3 regions of the Dorea sp. AM13-35 genome follow, and region 3 is predicted to be linked to each of the others. Evidence: predicted binding sites of a transcription regulator. Region 3 holds the regulator's gene; each other region holds the start of a gene.
What was found. Region 3 encodes Rex, which represses fermentation and respiration genes when NADH is low (regulators of the CRP and FNR family bind a similar motif). Its sites were predicted from a motif close to ATTGTTAANTANTTAACAAT; they were not measured.
Positions count from the first base shown of each region.

Region 1 (4,828 bases), on a different contig from region 3:
ATCACATACAAAATTTACGTCCTGACTCACCTTTGTTGTACTGCGCACAGCTTTGGCGTGCTCATAATTTGTGATATCCAGCTTCTTCTCTGTTTTCTTTACAGATAGTTCATAAGAAGTCGCCTCCTGCCAGGAACGGCAGCGGATGTAAAGGCCTTCACCGGCGTTGACTTTTTGCCATAAAATTGGCGCTGTCCCTCAGCCTTACAGTTGAACCTGACGCTCCGGTCAGCGGCAGGTATATGTCAATTATAGCAACACAGCACGACCTTGAAAAGTAAAGAAAGCCGGAATATGAATTTTATAGAAATCACATACAAAATTCACATCCCGGCTGACTACCGTTATTTGTTCTTATTTACTACAGTTTTATTTACCATAGTAGCATTTCAGATACATTTCTTTGATTTCTTTCATCAGTGGATATCTTGGGTTAGCTGCTGTACACTGATCGTTAAATGCCTGCTCTGTCATCTCATCTAATGTATCAAGGAAGTATTTCTCATCGATACCATAGTCTTTGATCGTCTTCTTGATACCGATCTTCTCTTTGAGTACTTCCAGTTTTGCAAGGAAGTTTTCAAATACTTCTTCATCTGTATTTCCCTGGCATCCTGCGAAACGTCCAAGCTCTGCATAGCGGGCAAGTGCGTGTGGATACTGGTACTGAGAAAATGTTCCCATCTTTGTCGGTACTTCTGCTGCATTATATCGCATAACTTCTGTTAAAATAACTGCGTTTGCAACACCGTGTGGCAGATGGTGGAACGCTCCTAATTTATGAGCCATTGAGTGGTTCAGTCCAAGGAATGCATTTGCAAATGCCATACCAGCCATGCAGGAAGCATTTGCCATATGTTCTCTTGCAATCGGATCATTTGCTCCGTTTTCATAAGCAGATGGCAGGTTTTCAAATACCATTTTCACTGCTTTCATAGCAAGACCATCCGTGTAATCTGTTGCCATGATAGATACATATGCCTCGATCGCATGTGTCATAACATCAATACCGGATGCACTTGTCAGTCCTTTTGGGGCTGTCATTGCATTGTCAACATCTACGATTGCCATATTCGGAAGCAGTTCGTAGTCAGCAATCGGCCATTTTACACCAGTCTCTGCATCTGTGATGATCGCGAAAGGTGTCACCTCAGATCCTGTTCCAGAAGATGTAGGAATTGCTACAAAATATGCCTTCTCTCCCATTTTCGGGAATGTAAATACTCTCTTACGAATATCCATGAAATCCATTGCCATGTCTTCAAAGTTTGCTTCCGGATGTTCATACATCACCCACATAATCTTTCCGGCATCCATTGCAGATCCACCACCGAGTGCGATGATCGTATCCGGCTCAAATGCGCGCATCTGGTCTGCACCTTTCTGTGCACACTGTAATGTCGGATCCGGTGCTACTTCATAGAAGCATGTGTGCTGAATTCCCATCTCATCCAGTTTCTCTTCAATCGGTTTTACATATCCATTTTTATATAAGAAGCTGTCGGTTACGATAAATGCCTTTTTCTTATGCATTACGGTTCCAAGTTCATCCAGTGCTACCGGCATACAGCCTTTCTTAAAGTATACTTTCTCAGGTGTTCTGAACCACAGCATGTTCTCTCTCCTCTCAGCTACCGTCTTAATGTTGATCAAATGTTTTACGCCTACGTTCTCTGATACAGAGTTTCCACCCCATGAACCACATCCAAGTGTGAGAGACGGAGCAAGTTTGAAGTTGTACAGATCACCGATTCCACCGTGTGAAGATGGTGTATTAATAAGGATTCGGCATGTCTTCATTGCTGCTGCATGCTTTGCAATCTTTTCTGTCTGTGCCGGATGCACATATAAAGAAGCTGTATGTCCATATCCACCGTCAGCTACAAGCTGAGCTGCTTTTCCAAGTGCCTCATCAAATGTCTTTGCTCTGTACATTGCGAGTACCGGAGATAATTTCTCGTGTGCAAATTCTTCTGAAATATCAACGGATTCTACTTCACCGATCAGGATCTTTGTATTTTCAGGAACTTTTACACCTGCCAGTTTTGCAATCTCGTAAGCAGACTTTCCAGGGATCTTATTGTTCAATGCGCCGTTGATGATGATTGTCTTACGAACTTTATCAAGCTCTTCGCCTGGTTTCAGGAAATAACATCCACGGTATGCAAATTCTTTCTTTACTTCATCATAAATGCTGTCCAGTACAGTTACAGACTGCTCAGATGCACAGATCATACCATTATCAAATGTCTTAGAATGAATGATGGAGTTTACTGCCATCCTTACATCTGCTGTGTCATCAATAATAACCGGTGTATTACCAGCTCCAACTCCGAGTGCCGGTTTGCCGGAAGAATATGCTGCTTTTACCATTCCAGGTCCGCCGGTTGCAAGAATAATATCTGCATCTCTCATAACGGTATTCGTCAGCTCCAGTGAAGGTGTATCGATCCATCCGATGATTCCTTCCGGTGCTCCTGCTTTCACTGCCGCATCCAGAACAACTTTTGCTGCTGCAATTGTAGATGCCTTAGCTGCCGGATGTGGACTAATGATGATTGCATTTCTTGTCTTCAAGCAGATCAGTGTTTTGAAAATTGCTGTTGATGTCGGGTTTGTTGTAGGAATAACTGCCGCAACCAGTCCGATTGGTTCTGCAATCTTCTTAATTCCATATGCTTTATCTTCTTCGATCACGCCACAGGTTTTTGTATTCTTGTATGCGTTATAAATATATTCTGCTGCGTAATGGTTTTTAATAACCTTATCTTCAACGATTCCACGACCTGTTTCTTCGACTGCCTGTTTCGCAAGAGGGATACGCATCTTATTGGCTGCCATTGCTGCTTCGAAGAAAATCTTATCAACTTGTTCCTGCGTGTATGTAGCAAAGATCTTCTGTGCTTCTCTCATCGCTTTCATTTTTGCTTCAAGAGTTTCCACGCTATCAATGATTGTTGGTACTGTCTCTTTTTTCTTTGCCATCTTCTGATCCTCCTGTAAATGGTGTATGTGATTTCTTTCTATGTTTCATACTATACATGCTCGTTAATATTTTGTCAATTACTTTTGGTATTTTTTTAACATATTTGTTAATTTTTAAACAATCGCTTCGAAAAGCAATAATTTTCAGGAGGATTTTTGTATATATTTACCACACTATCAATGCGGTGTAATAAAGTAGCTATCGTTATTTGATCTTCTCATAAAGAAGTGCTTCCAATTCTTCGTAAGATTCTGTCCGGTTGATTTCATCTCTTAATTTGGATGAGCCTTTCATTCCTTTCGTATACCAAGCAACGTGTTTTCGCATCTCTCGGATACCGATAAAGTCACCCTTGTACTCCATCTGAAGTCTCGCATGTCTTAGCATTGTCTCGCGAATCACTTCCGGCGAAGGACGTTCCGGCAGTTTTCCAGTCTTTTCGTATTCCAGAAGTTCTCTGAAAATCCATGGATTTCCCTGGGCGCCTCGTCCGATCATTACGCCATCACAGCCGGTTTCTTCCCGCATCCGGATTGCCTGCTCTCCGGTTGTCACATCACCGTTTCCGATAACCGGAATAGACACTGCTGCTTTAACCTGTCTTATAATATCCCAGTCTGCTTTTCCGGAATAATACTGCTCTCTTGTTCTTCCATGTACGGCTACTGCTTTTGCTCCTGCTTCTTCTGCAACTTTTGCAATCTCCACTGCATTAATATGCGCATCGTCAAATCCTTTTCTGATCTTCACTGTCACAGGTTTCTTTATTGCTTTTGCCGTCTTTGACACAATCTCATAGACAAGCTCCGGTCTTAACATAAGTGCAGAACCTTCTCCGTTCTTCACGATCTTCGGTACCGGGCAGCCCATATTGATATCCAGGATCTGAAATGGAAGTGGTTCGATCATTTTCGCGATCTCACTGATGATATCCGGCTCCGATCCGAACAGTTGCAATGAAACCGGATATTCTTCCGGATGAATCGCCAATAAAGTCTTTGTATTTTTGTTTTTATATTGCAGTGCTTTCGCACTGATCATCTCCATACATAAAAGCCCTGCCCCCTGCTCTTTGCAGAGCAAACGAAAGGGCAGGTCTGTAACCCCCGCCATCGGTGCGAGGATATATGGATTTTCAAGCTTTACTTCTCCAATCTTCATGCTTAACGTTTCCTGTTCTTTTGATAAATAATATGAAGTCCTTTTAAAGTCAGCTGAGGATCATACACATCAATCGTATCTGTCTCTGCAGCAATGATTTTTCCAAGTCCTCCGGTCGCAACGACTTTTGCATTCTCATAACCAGACTCTTTTTTCAACTGATTGATGATATATTCTGTCTGTCCGATCTGTCCGTAGACCAGACCGCCCTGCATTGCCGAAATCGTCTCTTTCGCCAAAATAGATGCCGGTTTCTTAATCTCGATCGCCGGCAGCATATCTGCCTCACCCCACAATGCCTGCGCGGAAGTGCGGATTCCCGGAGCAATCACACCTGCTTCAAATGTGCCATCTGCTCCGACAATATCATACGTTGTCGCTGTTCCAAAATCTACAACAATAACAGGTCCTCCAAATAATGTATATGCTGCAACCGCATCCACGATACGATCAGCCCCTACCTGTCTCGGATTCTCTGTAACGATACGGATTCCGGTCTTAATTCCTGCTGAAACGACCATCGGTTTTACGCCAAAATATTTAATAATTGCGCTTCCTAAAGAATGCATGATATCCGGAACTACAGAGGCGATAATTACGTCTGTAATCTGTTCGCCTTCAATTCCATGTCTTTCCACCAATTCACGCAATGTGATTCCATACTCATCTGATGTACGCGGC
Region 1 covers NZ_QUCZ01000011.1:45,849-50,676, reverse strand. The annotation lists gene adhE (bifunctional acetaldehyde-CoA/alcohol dehydrogenase) at 370-2,985, opposite strand; gene dusB (tRNA dihydrouridine synthase DusB) at 3,191-4,147, opposite strand; gene DW152_RS11995 (type III pantothenate kinase) at 4,150-4,828, opposite strand, start outside.
Region 1: adhE (bifunctional acetaldehyde-CoA/alcohol dehydrogenase) is a predicted target of Rex. The motif match lies at 3,089-3,108, and genes of this name have one in related genera.

Region 2 (4,828 bases), on a different contig from region 3:
ATCAGTTCCACTGTTGTTCTTCTATGTCTACGTACCTTCGGGCTGTTTGTATAGATCACCATGCCTTCCTTTACAACATTGTTACAGGATGTGATGAGTTTTTCTTTTCCTTCTAATTCAACAACACAAACACGACAGGCTGCAATCTCATTAATTCCTTTGAGATAACAGAGTTTTGGAATCGGAATTCCATTTGATGCGGCAGCCTCCATAATTGTGGTATTCTCTTCTACTGAGATCTTTTTTCCATCTATTGTAAGATTTACCATAATGTCTCTCTGCCTCCTTTAAATATTCCGTATCCAAAGTGATCGCAGCGAAGGCATCTGCTTGCCTCCTGTTTTGCTTCCTTCTCTGTCATACAGTTTTCTACGCCTTCAAAATCACAGACTCTCTCACATGCTTCACGCTCTGTCAGATTGACTCTTCCACATGGAGTTCTGTCACGAAGGGCTGCTTCCGGAATCTCAACATCACAGGAAATCTCGTGATGGTATCCCAGATATTCATCAATATTGGCAGCAACAACTTTTGCAGCAGCAATTGCTTTAATAACAGATGCCGGACCACTTGCACAGTCTCCACCGGCAAATACACCTGGCATATTCTCAAATGTTCCTGTACTCTTTGTAACGATCTTACCACGCTCAACCGGGATACCTGCTTCTTCAAAATGACGCGTCTCGATATTCTGTCCGATTGCTACGATCAGTACATCACATGGGATATAAATGTCGTCTTCTCCGGTCGGTTTGATGCTTGCTCTTCCATCTTTGATAGAACTGATCATCTGCGGAGTTACATAAATTCCCTTAATATGGTGCTTCTCATCAATATCGAGTGAAGCAGGTGCTTTGAGTGTCTGTAATTCGATACCTTCTGCTACAGCGCCTTCTATTTCCCCCGGAAGAGCTGTCATATCTGCTACTCGTCTACGATATACAATACTTACCTTCTTAGCGCCCAGTCTCTTAGCTGTACGAACTGCATCCATGGATACGTTACCGCCACCGATGACAGCAACTTCTTTTCCGGTCAAATCCATGATCTCGTTCTTTCCTACATTACGTAAGAACTGCACTGCGGATAAGATTCCATCTGCGTCTTCCCCGTCAAGGCCCAGTTTCTTATCTGTACTAGCTCCGATTGTAATCAGCACTGCATCGTACTGTTCTCTTAATTCCTGAATATTGATATCCTGACCAATCTTCAGACCGTATTTGACTTCTACTCCGGTCTTCAGGATTGCGTTAATGTCATCTTCGAGTCTCTCTTTCGGCAGACGATAGTTTGGAATACCATAACGTAACATTCCTCCCAGTTTCGGAAGCATCTCATATACAGTTGTCTGATGCCCCATTAACTGAAGATAATATGCTGCACTTAATCCTCCCGGTCCTCCACCGAGTACTGCGATCTTCTTACCTGTGCTCTTTGCACACTTCGGCGGCTCTACTTCTCCTGCGAAATCAGCCGCAACACGTTTCAGTCCGCGGATATTTACAGAATCATCTACCATGTTTCTGCGGCATCTTGCCTCACAAGGATGCTCACAGATAAATCCACATGTCGTCGGGAATGGATTATCCTTACGGATCAGGCGGATTGCATCCGCATATCTTCCTTCTCCTACTAATGCAACATATCCCGGAATATCAACATGTGCCGGACATAAAGACACACAAGGTACCGGCTGATTATATGTACAGGTACAACGTCCTCTCTGAATATGCTCTATATAATCATCGCGATATCCGATCAGTCCTTTGTATACCATGTTCGCAGCTTCGTAACCAATCGCACAGTCTGCTGATTCCATAATAGACAATGCTGTCTGCTCCATAGTGTCTAATGTCTCCATTGTTGCTTTACCATCCAGTACATCTTTGATGAACTGGTTTAACTGTCCCAATCCAATACGGCATGGTACACACTTTCCACATGTCTGTGCGTGACATAACTCCAAAAATGCTCTTGCCATATCAACCGGACATAAGCCCGGAGGGCTTGATTCGATTCTTCTCTCCAGATCTTTGTAAAGGCCTTCCATAACGATTTTCGCCTTTTTTGGAGAGGCAATTTCTAACCTACTCATTTCATACGTCCCTTCTTTGTATTATTATTGATGCAGTTTTCTTATTATAGCATTTTTTTTCTTATTTGTAATCATGCACAGCAAAAGTAGATAATTTAACGATTTATTGATGATTTTGTCACAATTTATTTATTTCATCTATACTTACTTGTACAGTTTTCTTTAACTTTTTCTAAATTAATCTTCGAATAAGTAACATCTCATAACTATCTCTTCTTTCAAAATATTTCATTAAACTTTTTACATATTTTCTTTTCACTTTTTCATACAAAAAAAGACTATGAAACAAATCTGCTTCATAGTCTTCCGATATTCTTTCAACAATCTGATAATTAAACCAGTTCGATCAGAACTTCCATTGCTGCATCACCTTTACGCTGTCCGATCTTGATGATTCTTGTGTAACCACCGTTACGATCAGCGTATTTTGGTGCGATCTGATCAAAGAGTTTTGCAACAAGGTCAACATCTTTTGTATTTTTCTTTCTTCCAGCCTGTGCTGTCGGAACTTCTTTTACAGGATAGAGAACTTTTAACATCTGACGACGTGCGTGAAGTCTGCTAGGCATATCTTTCTTGATTGTCTTGTCAACTTCATCGTATACTGTAACTTTCTTACCGTCTACAACTTCTTTTACACGTTTTCCGTCTTTGTCTTTGCGAGCAACTTTAGCTTTAACAGTTACTTCTTCAAAGTTGTCTTTTTCTCTGACAGCCATAGCGATCAGACCTTCAGCGATCTTGCGGATCTCTTTAGCTTTAGCTTCTGTAGTCTTGATCTTACCATTGTTAAGTAATGCTGTTACCTGGTTTCTTAATAAAGCTTTTCTCTGGCTTGATGTTCTGCCGAGTTTTCTATACTTTGCCATTATTCATATCCTCCATATTTACACTTGGTTATACTCTTCGGGCTTACTAGCCAAATGCTCTGCTGTGCACTTTCAGACTTATCAGCAGAAGGCACTTTTAGGAAAAACCGTGAAAACCCGATTTATTCCTCTCCTTTGCTTAAGCTTAATCCTAATTCATCAAGCTTAGCAAGTACTTCTTCTAAGGACTTACGTCCAAGGTTACGAACTTTCATCATGTCTTCCGGTGTTCTGTTTGTCAGTTCTTCAACCGTGTTAATACCAGCCCTCTTCAGACAATTGTAAGAACGTACAGATAACTCTAATTCGTCAATGCTCATCTCAAGCACTTTCTCTTTCTCGTCATCTTCTTTTTCGATCATTACTTCTGCAGCCTGAGCTACTTCTGACAGATCAATGAACAGTTTCAGGTGCTCGCTGAGTACCTTAGCTGCCAAACTTACTGCTTCATCCGGGAGCAGTGTTCCGTTTGTGTATACATCTAATGTTAATTTGTCAAAATCTGTAATCTGACCAACACGAGTATTTTCAACGGTAAGATTTACACGTTCAACCGGTGTGTAGATAGAATCAATCGGAATTACCGCAATCGGCAAATCGTCGTTCTTATTTTTATCAGAGCTTACATATCCTCTTCCTTTCGTGATGGTTAATTCCATGTAAAGCTTGCTGTCTGCACCGCCGTTCAGTGTAGCGATTACTGTCTCAGGATTCATGATCTCGATGTCCTGATCCACCTGAATGTCTGCTGCTGTTACAACACCTTCACCCTCGAACTCGATATAAGCTGTCTTAGGCTCATCTGTCTCGGATGTATTCTTGATAGCCAGTGATTTCAAGTTCATGATAATCTCTGTAACATCCTCTTTCACCCCTGGAATGGAGCTGAACTCATGAAGTACCCCATCAATCTTCACCTGGCTGATTGCAGCACCCGGTAAAGATGAAAGCATGATTCTTCTAAGGGAGTTACCTAATGTTGTACCATATCCTCTTTCGAGTGGTTCTACAACAAATCTTCCATATTTCTTATCTTCTGAAATCTCAGTTATTTCAATATTGGGTTTATTAAAATCAAACACTAAGTCCACCTCCTGTGGTGTTACGGGTTATTATTTAGAATATAACTCGACGATTAACATCTCGTCTACTGGAACATCGATTGCTTCACGGTTTGGAAGTTCTTTAACTGTTCCTTTCAGAGCTTCAGCGTCAACTTCTAACCAATCCGGAACCATACGTCCGCCTGTAACTTCTACGATCTCTTTATATCTTGTTGAGCTCTTCTTAGCTTCTTTGATTTCGATCACATCCCCAGCTTTGATAAGGTAAGATGGGATGTTTACCTGTTTACCATTAACAAGTACATGTTTGTGGTCAACGATCTGTCTTGCTTCACGTCTTGTTCTTGCAAGTCCCATACGGAATACTACGTTGTCCAGTCTGGACTCAAGAAGAACCATCAGGTTTTCACCAGTCATACCTGACATCTGTTTAGCTTTCTTGTAGTAGTTTCTGAAAGGTTTCTCTAATACACCATAGATGAATTTAGCTTTCTGTTTTTCACGTAACTGAAGACCATACTCGCTCATTTTTCTATTGGATCTTTTTAACTGTCTGTTGGACTTTTTATCAATTCCTAAATATACCGGATCCATTCCGAGAGAACGGCATCTTTTAAGAACCGGAACTCTATTTACTGCCATGTTTTATTTCCTCCTAATTTCAATCAGTTTACGGTAAGCGTATAATAAATCTAAAATAAGTATTACACTCTTCTGCGTTTCGGCGGACGGCAGCCATTGTGTGGTACCGGAGTAACATCCTTGATACTTGTTACGTCAATTCCGCATGCCTGCAGGGC
Region 2 covers NZ_QUCZ01000006.1:83,930-88,757, reverse strand. The annotation lists gene DW152_RS08210 ([FeFe] hydrogenase, group A) at 1-269, opposite strand, end outside; gene DW152_RS08205 (NAD(P)-binding protein) at 263-2,095, opposite strand; gene DW152_RS08200 (bL17 family ribosomal protein) at 2,428-2,964, opposite strand; gene DW152_RS08195 (DNA-directed RNA polymerase subunit alpha) at 3,087-4,046, opposite strand; gene rpsD (30S ribosomal protein S4) at 4,077-4,670, opposite strand; gene rpsK (30S ribosomal protein S11) at 4,733-4,828, opposite strand, start outside.
Region 2: DW152_RS08205 (NAD(P)-binding protein) is a predicted target of Rex. The motif match lies at 2,201-2,220, and genes of this name have one in related genera.

Region 3 (4,828 bases):
GATGATTGCTTCCGGCAGGAGTGCCTGTAAAATAACCCGGTTCGATTCCTCCGTATAAATCTGCACCAGTCCGGCTCCCATCCGATAAGCTGCCATTGCATTAAGAAATGCAGCTCCGCTCATCCCTTTACTTCCGGCGATCACAAGCAGCCTTCCATAAGTACCCTTATTGGAATCTTCCGGTCTGTCCGGCAGCATTCTGATATATTCCTCTCTGTCCGGCAGATATGCAATGTTCTTGTTCTTCTCCATCGTTCGGAGTGATATTCCGATATCTGTCACTGTGACTTTACCTGCATATTCTTTTCCAGGATAAAAGATAAGTCCGATCTTCTCAACCTGAAACGTCACTGTATAATCTGCGCGGAATGCAATACCAAGCACACAACCATTTCCGGCATTGATTCCCGATGGAATATCCACTGCAACTTTTGTTCCGGACGCTTCATTCATCCACTCGATAACTTCCCGGTAATGCCCGGTTACTTCCCGACTCAGACCAACACCGAATATAGCATCAATGATCAGGCTGTATGTGCCATCCGGGTAGTGGTCGCGGATCGATCCTCCAATGCTTTCAAAAAGCTTCCACTGATACCGGCATTCCGCACTTAAATGTGCCGGATTCCCCGCCATAAAAACAGTAACCGCACATCCTTCTTCTTTTAAAAGTCTCGCAATAGCAAAACCATCTCCGCCATTATTTCCCGATCCACAGACAATCAGAACATCTGTAAAATCCAGCTTTTCCTTTTTCATGGAATCAATACAACTCCTCGCCGCACGTTCCATCAGTTCCAGTGATGGGATACCGAGATTCTCTATCGTATCCTTATCTGCCGCCTTCATACTGTCTCCATCCGGTAAAAACCTCATATGCTCATCTCCCTAATATAATCGTACTTATGACACCTGCGGAGTCACAAAATCTTACATCCGCTTACTGACAAGCTCACATGAATGCAGGCTTTTCTGCTCTGGTATCATATAAAAAGGACGTATAAAAACAAGCCTGTATACACATGCCTGTTTCTATACGTCTGCTTTTACTAGTTCTTTCCTTTTTTGCGCTGGTCTTCATTATAACGACTGATGTTATAAGATAACTGCATCAGACTCTCTGACAAATGCACATTCTCAACAATGATGTTATCCGGCATATTGAGGTCCGTATGTGCAAAGTTCCAAATCGCGCGCACGCCGTTCTCCACAAGCATATTCGCAACTTCGATTGCCTTCTCTTTTGGAATTGTAAGTACAGCAATCTCTACATCATTCTTCTGGACAAAGGACTTCAACTCGTCCATCATGCGGATCGGCACTCCACGAATCGCAACTCCCTCCAGACGCGGATTTACATCAAAAATTCCGGTCAGGATAAATCCACGTTTTTCAAACGCTGCATAATTTGCAAGTGCCTGTCCCAAATTACCTGCACCAATGATTATGATCTTATGATCTTCTTCCAGTCCCAGGATTTTGCCGATCTCTGTATATAGATATTTGACATTATAGCCGTATCCCTGCTGTCCGAATCCTCCGAAATTGTTAAGATCCTGACGAATCTGAGACGCAGTAACCTTCATCCTTTTGCTCAGATCGTTAGAAGAAATACGTTCTACCCCATTTTCAAGGAGTTCTCCTAAATATCTATAATATCGCGGCAAACGTCGGATGACTGCCTGTGATATTCCTCGATTATCCAATTTTTTCACCTTCCCATATATATTCTAACTGTTATTATATAAAATTGTATGAATAAAGTCAATTTTTTAGTAGTTTTTTTATTACGTTTTCGCTATAATAAGAACGTATGTGAACAGATAAGGAGGAATTTTTTATGATACTTGCCTGTCATGGAATTAACAAAACATTTGGTGAAGAAATCATTGTGAAAGATGGTTCTTTTCATATAGAAGATCATGAGAAAGCTGCCCTTGTAGGCCCGAACGGAGCCGGCAAATCTACTATTTTCAAGATAATTGCCGGAGAACTGCCGTCAGATGGTGGTTCCGTCATCCTGACCAAAGGAAAGACTATGGGATATCTCGCCCAGCATCAGGACATGAATACAGATCGTTCGATCTACGAAGAAGTGCGCACGGCAAAAGCAGATATCATTGCCATGGAACAGAAAATCCGTCAGCTGGAACTGGAGATGAAGGACTTAAGTGGAGACTCTCTGGAAGACCACATGGACTCCTACAACCGGCTGACCGCAGCATTTGAACGCGAAAATGGATATGCTTACGAAAGCGAACTGACTGGCGTCTTAAAGGGACTAGGTTTTCAGGAAGAAGAATTTACCAAACCGGTGAATACGCTCTCCGGAGGACAGAAAACCCGTGTTTCTCTCGGCAAACTTCTGCTTACTAAACCGGATATTCTGCTTCTGGACGAGCCGACCAACCACCTGGATTTGAATTCAATCACGTGGCTGGAAACTTACATATTAAATTATCCGGGTGCAGTACTGATCGTCTCACACGACCGTTATTTTCTGAACCGGATTGTAACGAAAGTCATCGAAATAGAAAACGGTAAACTGATGACTTATTCTGGTAATTATACTGATTACTCTCAGAAAAAACAGCAGATCCGCGAAGCGCGTATCAAAGAATATCTCAACCAACAGCAAGAGATCAAGCATCAGGAAGCTGTTATTGAAAAGCTCCGCTCTTTCAACCGCGAGAAATCAATCAAACGGGCGGAAAGCCGTGAGAAAATGCTTGAGAAGATCAAACCGGTAGAAAAACCGATAGAAACAAACAAAGACTTTCAGTTAAAGCTGGAACCTGCAACCATCAGCGGTAATGATGTACTGACGGTAGAACATTTAAGTAAAGCCTTTCCACCACAGACGTTATTTTCAGATATCAGTTTTGAGATCAAGCGTGGCGAACACGTTGCGATCATCGGCGATAATGGAACCGGCAAGACGACTCTGCTTAAGATTTTAAATCAGGTTCTCCCTGCAGACAACGGAACTTTCACCCTTGGTACGAATGTCCAGATTGGCTACTACGATCAGGAACACCATGTGCTCCATATGGAAAAGACAATCTTTGAAGAGATTTCGGATGATTACCCGACTCTTACAAATACGCAGATCCGGAACATGCTTGCAGCATTCTTATTTACCGGAGACGATGTCTTTAAACGGATTTCCGATTTAAGCGGTGGTGAAAGAGGACGTGTTTCTCTTGCAAAGCTTATGCTCTCTGAAGCAAACTTCCTGATCCTCGATGAGCCGACCAACCATTTAGACATTACCTCAAAAGAAATTCTGGAAAAAGCGCTGAATAATTATACCGGAACACTGCTCTATGTTTCGCATGACCGTTATTTCATCAATCAGACAGCCACAAGAATCCTGGATCTTACGCATCATACGTTTGTCAATTACATTGGAAATTACGATTATTACTTGGAGAAAAAGGAAGAACTCACAGCTGCATATACAGAAAATATCGATATGACTTCTGATTCTTCCACCGATTCCGGTGAAGTCTCCGCTTCCAAATTAAGCTGGCAGGAACAAAAAGAACTGCAGGCTAAGGAACGCAAACGCCAGAATGAATTAAAAAAGACGGAAGAACGCATCAGCGTACTCGAAGACCGCGACCGGGAAATTGATGAACTTATGGTACAAGAAGAGATTTTCACAAACTCTGTCAAATGCCAGGAACTCGCCAAAGAGAAAGTACAGATTGCGGAAGAGTTGGAAACTCTTTATAAAAACTGGGAAATTCTTGCTGAAGACTAAATTATCTTAGTCAAAACTACTGTTCTTATTGCATAAGATAAATAATACAAAAAGGCTTTGACTGCGAGAAGTTAAAGCCTTTTACTTTTTTGCCTTTTACAAAAATACCATAGTTCTGTTTGAAGTATATCTGTTTTCCGTAAAATCTATGTAAAGTTTAGTCCTCTTTTAATTTTTCTGCAATTGCTTTAATAAAGTCTTCGCTGTTCAGCACAGTCGGATTCTCAAGTGTTGTAATAAGTGCCAGGTCTTTTGTCATTTTGCCGCTTTCAATTGTATCAATCGTTGCTTTTTCCAGCTTGTCTGCAAATGCCATCAGCTCTTTGTTTCCATCCATCTCACCACGTTTACGTAGTGCTCCTGTCCATGCAAAAATTGTTGCCACAGAGTTTGTGGATGTCTCTTCACCTTTCAGATGTTTGTAATAGTGGCGCTGTACGGTTCCGTGTGCTGCCTCGTACTCATAATATCCTTCCGGAGACACAAGCACAGATGTCATCATTGCAAGTGAACCAAATGCAGATGATACCATGTCACTCATAACATCTCCGTCATAATTCTTGCATGCCCAGATATAACCACCCTCGGATTTCATAACACGGGCAACCGCATCGTCGATCAGTGTGTAGAAATAAGTAATTCCTGCTTCTTCAAATTTGTCTTTATAATCTGCATCGTAGATATCCTGGAAAATATCTTTGAATGTATGGTCATATTTTTTGGAAATTGTATCTTTCGTAGCAAACCAGAGATCCTGTTTTGTATCCAGTGCATAATTGAAACAACTTCTTGCAAAGCTCTCAATCGAATGATTGATATTATGCATTCCCTGTACAACTCCGGCACTGTCAAAATTATGTACGAGTTCTCTTGTCTCACTGCCATCTTCTGCAGTATAAACAAGCTCTACCTTTCCTGCTCCCGGAATCTTCATCTCAGAACCTTTATACACATCTCCATATGCATGTCTTGCGATGGTAATCGGTTTCTTCCAGTTTTTTACACAAGGTTCAATGCCCTTTACAACGATCGGTGCACGGAATACCGTTCCATCTAAGATAG
Region 3 covers NZ_QUCZ01000001.1:550,466-555,293, forward strand. The annotation lists gene DW152_RS02690 (NAD(P)H-hydrate dehydratase) at 1-876, opposite strand, end outside; gene DW152_RS02695 (redox-sensing transcriptional repressor Rex) at 1,050-1,706, opposite strand; gene abc-f (ribosomal protection-like ABC-F family protein) at 1,841-3,766, shown strand; gene DW152_RS02705 (NADP-dependent isocitrate dehydrogenase) at 3,924-4,828, opposite strand, start outside.